Regions from separate parts of the Microbacterium panaciterrae genome, predicted to be linked through region 1. Evidence: predicted binding sites of a transcription regulator. Region 1 holds the regulator's gene; the other holds the start of a gene.
The links. The regulator HspR, encoded in region 1, represses chaperone genes until heat shock. The targets are predictions, from matches to a motif close to AAGTTGAGTCNNNNNGACTCAACTT.
Positions count from the first base shown of each region.

Region 2: ABD882_RS01940 (ATP-dependent Clp protease ATP-binding subunit) is a predicted target of HspR. The motif match lies at 724-748, and genes of this name have one in related genera.

Region 1 is NZ_BAABGP010000004.1:148,749-151,140, reverse strand. It holds gene ABD882_RS03075 (molybdopterin-dependent oxidoreductase) at 1-789, shown strand, start outside; gene ABD882_RS03070 (heat shock protein transcriptional repressor HspR) at 810-1,289, opposite strand; gene ABD882_RS03065 (DnaJ C-terminal domain-containing protein) at 1,431-2,392, opposite strand, start outside.
Region 2 is NZ_BAABGP010000003.1:411,712-414,103, reverse strand. It holds gene ABD882_RS01945 (glutamine amidotransferase-related protein) at 1-639, opposite strand, end outside; gene ABD882_RS01940 (ATP-dependent Clp protease ATP-binding subunit) at 763-2,392, shown strand, end outside.

The DNA of each region.
Region 1 (2,392 bases):
ATGGTCGGGAGGCGAGTCGAGCTGGGGTTCGACGAATTGCTGCACATGGGTCTGCGGGAGTACGCGGTGACCTTGACCTGCGTGTCCAATCAGGTCGGCGGAAACCTGGTCGGCACCGCACGGTGGCTCGGCGTCCCCGTGCGCGAGATCCTCGACCTTGCCCGGCCCGCGGAAGCAGCGGACATGGTGCTCTCCCGGAGCATCGATGGGTTCACGGCGAGCACGCCGCTGGACGCGCTCACGGATCCGACTCGGGACGCGATCCTCGCCGTGGCGATGAACGGCGAGCCCCTCCCGCTGGAACACGGATTCCCGGTGCGGATGGTCGTGCCCGGACTGTACGGATATGTCTCAGCGACGAAGTGGCTGACGCAGATGACGGTCACGACGTTCGAGAAGGATCAGGCGTACTGGACGCCCCGGGGGTACAGCGCCCAAGCGCCGATCAAGCTGTCGAGCCGTATCGACACCCCGCGCATCGACAAGGCGATCGTCCCGGGCCCCGCCCGGATCGCCGGAGTCGCCTGGGCGCAGACGGTGGGGATCGAGCGCGTCGAAGTCCAGATCGATGGAGGCCCCTGGCGGAGCGCGGCACTGTCCGCGCCCGTCAGCAAAGACACGTGGGTGCAGTGGTTCCTGGATTGGAACGCGACGAGCGGCACGCATACGCTCGTTGTCCGGGCGACCGATCGAAACGGCCGCATGCAGGATCAGGAACGCACCCCGATCGCGCCGAACGGATCCACCGGGTGGCAGTCGACCGTCGTCCGGGTCGGCGCGGCCGGCTGAACACCGCGGTCGGCGACGCGTCAGCGCCGGCTGTCGTCCGGATCTGTGGCGACGTCGTCGGTGTACTCCGGGCCGCTCAGCCAGGGGCGCCACAGCACCACTTCGGTGGGGCGGCGGATCCGGCGCCCGGACGGGACGGCCATGACGGATCCGGTCGTTCCGGCGGCGAACACGCGCACGCCGGGTCGGGTCGCACGTTCCTCGCGCAGTTCGTGCTCGAGGTCGGACACCCGCCGGCGCAGGGCACGGTTCTCGTCCTCGAGGTCGAGCAGGCGCGCGATAGCGGGCAGGCTCATCCCCTCACCGGACAGCTGAGCGACCTCGCGCAGCTGCTCGATGTTGCGCAGCGAGTAGCGGCGGGATCCGCCCCGGGTGCGGCCAGGGACGACCAACCCGATCCGGTCGTACTGCCGAAGCGTCTGCGGATGCATCCCCGCGAGCTCGGCGGCCGCGGCGATCGCGAAGACCGGCGTGTCGGCGTCCATGCGCTCATCGGCCATGGTGCGCCCCCGTCCTCAACGCCGGACTGGCCACCATCCGGTCCCGAGAACAGGAGAGTGCACCGAGATCAGGAGGATCCACGGGAATCGTCCTGATCTCGGTCATTCCTCCTGATCTCGGGACGGATCCGGCGCGGAGGGTCACGACCGCGCCTTCGCCAGCAGCTCGGCGCGCGGGTTCTCGTCGGGCTCTGCCGCGCGGAAGCGCTCGAGCGCCTCGCGGGCGGCGTCGTCCAGGTGCGACGGCACGGCCACCTGCACCTCGGCGAGCAGGTCGCCGGCGCCCTTCGCTGTGGTGACGCCACGGCCCTTGACCCGCAGCACCCGTCCGGAAGGCGTGCCCGGCGCGACTTTGAGCTTCACCGGATCCCCACCCAGTGTCGGCACCTCGATGGTCGCGCCGAGCGCGGCCTCGGTGAAGGTGACCGGCACGACGACACGCAGATTCAGCCCGTCGCGGGTGAACACGGGGTGCGGCTTGACCGTCACCTGCACCACGATGTCTCCGGATTCCCCGCCGTCCGGCGAGGGCCGCCCGCGGCCGCGCAGCCGGATCTTCTGCCCGTCCTTCACGCCCGCGGGGATCTTCACCTTGAGCGGCTTGCCGTCCTCGCCCTGCAGCGTGACGGTCTCGCCCTGCACCGCGGTCGAGAACGACAGTGTGGTGCGGGCCGTGACATCGGCGCCCTTCTGCGGGCCGCCGAAGCCCCGGAATCCGCCGCTGGGCTGGCCGAACCGGCCGGATCCGAAGGACCCGCCGCCGCCCTGGTTGAACATCGCGAAGATGTCGTCGAAGTCGGCGCTCTGGCCGCCCCGGCCCCGGTTGAACGCGCTGAACACGTCGTCGAAGCCGCCATTGCCGGCGCTGCCGGGGGCGGTGAACCGCGCGCCCCCGGCGCCCATGGCGCGGATCTGGTCGTACTCGGCGCGCTGTTCGGTGTCGGAGAGCACCGAGTAGGCCTCGCTGATCTCCTTGAACTTCGCCTCCGCCGCGGCGTCGCCGGGGTTGGAGTCGGGGTGGTGCTTGCGCGCGAGCTTGCGGTAGGTCTTCTTCAGGTCGGCGTCGGACACGTCCTTGCCGACCCCGAGCGTCTTGTAGAAGT
Region 2 (2,392 bases), on a different contig from region 1:
GAACGCGTCGGGGTCGAAGTAGCCGGTGGTGCGGTAGAACACCATGCGGTCGGCGAAGTCCCGGGGCGACGGCTCGGGGTGGAACTGCGTCGCGTACAGGTCGGCGCCGGCGCGGTATGCCTGCACGGGGCAGTCGTCGTTCGCGGCGAGCAGGACCGCGTCCGGCGGCACCTCGACAGATCCCTCCTTGTGCGCCGTGAACGCGTGGAACGCCGCGCCGGCCGGGCCGAACAGCGGATCCGCCGCGCCCTCCGCGGTGGTGCGGATCTCGGCCGCCGCCGCCTCCTCGGGGTGGTCGGTCGTGACCGTGCCGCCCAGCAGGCGGGTGACCACACCGATCCCGAAACAGGTGAAGAAGGCCGTGGTCTCGCCCACGAGCGCGCGGGCGGCGATGCGTTCGAGATCCGCCTCGACCCGCAGCTGCGTCGGGGACTTGCTGGCGTCTGTCACGTTGTACGGCGATCCGCCGATGACGAAACCGGTGTAGCGGTCGAACGCGTCCGCAGGCAGCGGGACGGTGGTGAGATCGATGCGGTCGAGGCCGTCGGAATCGACGCCGAGGGCCACGCGGAAGGACGCGCGCTCCGCCGTCGCCGCATCCAGCTCAGGGCGCACGCCGACATAGAGGAGCGAGGCCATTCCAGGATTCTAGAGGAGGGGCGATTCCCGGCCGAGTCGGGGTCCCCGGATGACGCCGGGAATAACTCCGACCTCGAGTCGTTGAAGTTGACAGCACAACGCTCAAGTTTGAGAGGAAGCGAAATGCCCAACGACTTCACCGACGCGGGTTCGGGCTCGTTCGACGAGTTCCTGGCCCGTTACCTCGCGGGTGAGCAGGCCCGGCAGACCCGGTCGATCGACCTCAGCCGGTTCCTCACGGTGCGCACCCAGCGGATCCTGCAGCGCGCCGGCCGCTTCGCGCTCGAGCGCGGCCAGACCGAGCTCGACGCGCTGCACGTGCTGCGCATGATCGTCGAGGACGACGCCGTCGACCAGGCGATCCGCAACATCGGGGTGACCCCGCAGGCCATCATCGACGCGGTCGAGGCGCGCCTGCCCGCACCAGGAGCGGAATCCTCGGACGAGGCCGCGGCGATCACGCCCAGCGCCAGCCGCGCGCTGTTCCACGCCTATCAGGTGGCGCGCTCCTCGGGGTCGACCTACATCGAGCCCGAGCACGTGTTCTTCGCGCTGGTGCTGGGTCAGGATGCGCCCGCGGGGCAGATCCTCGAACGCGCCGGTGTCACGGCGGAGGCGCTCACGCAGAGCCTGCGCGAGCCCGTCGCCGCGGGGGCCGAGCAGGAGCGGGAAGCTCCGCAGGCGATGTCCGCGACGCCGCTGCTCGACCAGTACGGCCTCGACTTCACCGCCCGGGCCCGCGAAGGACGGCTCGACCCGGTGATCGGCCGCACCTCCGAGATCGAGCAGACCATCGAGATCCTCAGCCGCCGCACCAAGAACAACCCGGTGCTGATCGGCGAGGCCGGCGTCGGCAAGACCGCGATCGTGGAAGGGCTCGCCCGCGCGATCGTGGAGGGCGCCGTTCCCGCACAGCTCAAGGATCGCCGCGTCGTGTCGCTCGACCTGCCCGCGATGCTCGCCGGCACGCGCTACCGCGGCGACTTCGAGGAGCGCCTCACCAAGACGATGGACGAGATCGCCGCGCACAAGGGCGAGATCATCGTGTTCATCGACGAGGTGCACACCGTCGTCGGCGCGGGCGGATCCGGGGAGAGCGGCGGCTTGGACGCCGGCAACATCCTGAAGCCCCGCCTCGCCCGGGGCGACCTGCACCTGGTCGGCGCGACCACACTCTCGGAGTACCGCCGGATCGAGAAGGATCCGGCGCTCGAGCGCCGCTTCCAGCCGGTGCGGGTCGCCGAGCCCTCGATCGAGGACGCCGTGCGCATCCTCGACGGGCTGAAGCCCGCGTACGAACAGCACCACGCGGTCACCTACACCGACGATGCGATCCGCGCGGCCGTCGAGCTCGGCGCCCGTTACCTGCCCGACCGCGTGCTGCCGGACAAGGCGATCGACCTGATCGATCAGGCGGGCGCCCGCCTGCGGCTGCGGCTGGGCGTCGTCACCGACGTCGAGGCGCTGTTCGCGGAGCTCGCCGATCTGGAGGCGCGCAAGAACGCCGCCGTCGGCGCGGAGCACTACGAGGAGGCCTCGCGGATCCGCGACGAGATCGCGGCCGTGCAGACCCGGATCGACGAGGCCGGACAGTCCGCCGTACGGGCGGATACGGAGAGCACGGTCGTCGGTGAGGCCGAGATCGCCGCGGTGATCGCGCGCGCCACCGGCATCCCGGTCAGTCGCCTGACCGAGACCGAGCGCGAGCGGCTGGGGGAGTTGGAGGCCGACCTGCACACCCGCGTGATCGGTC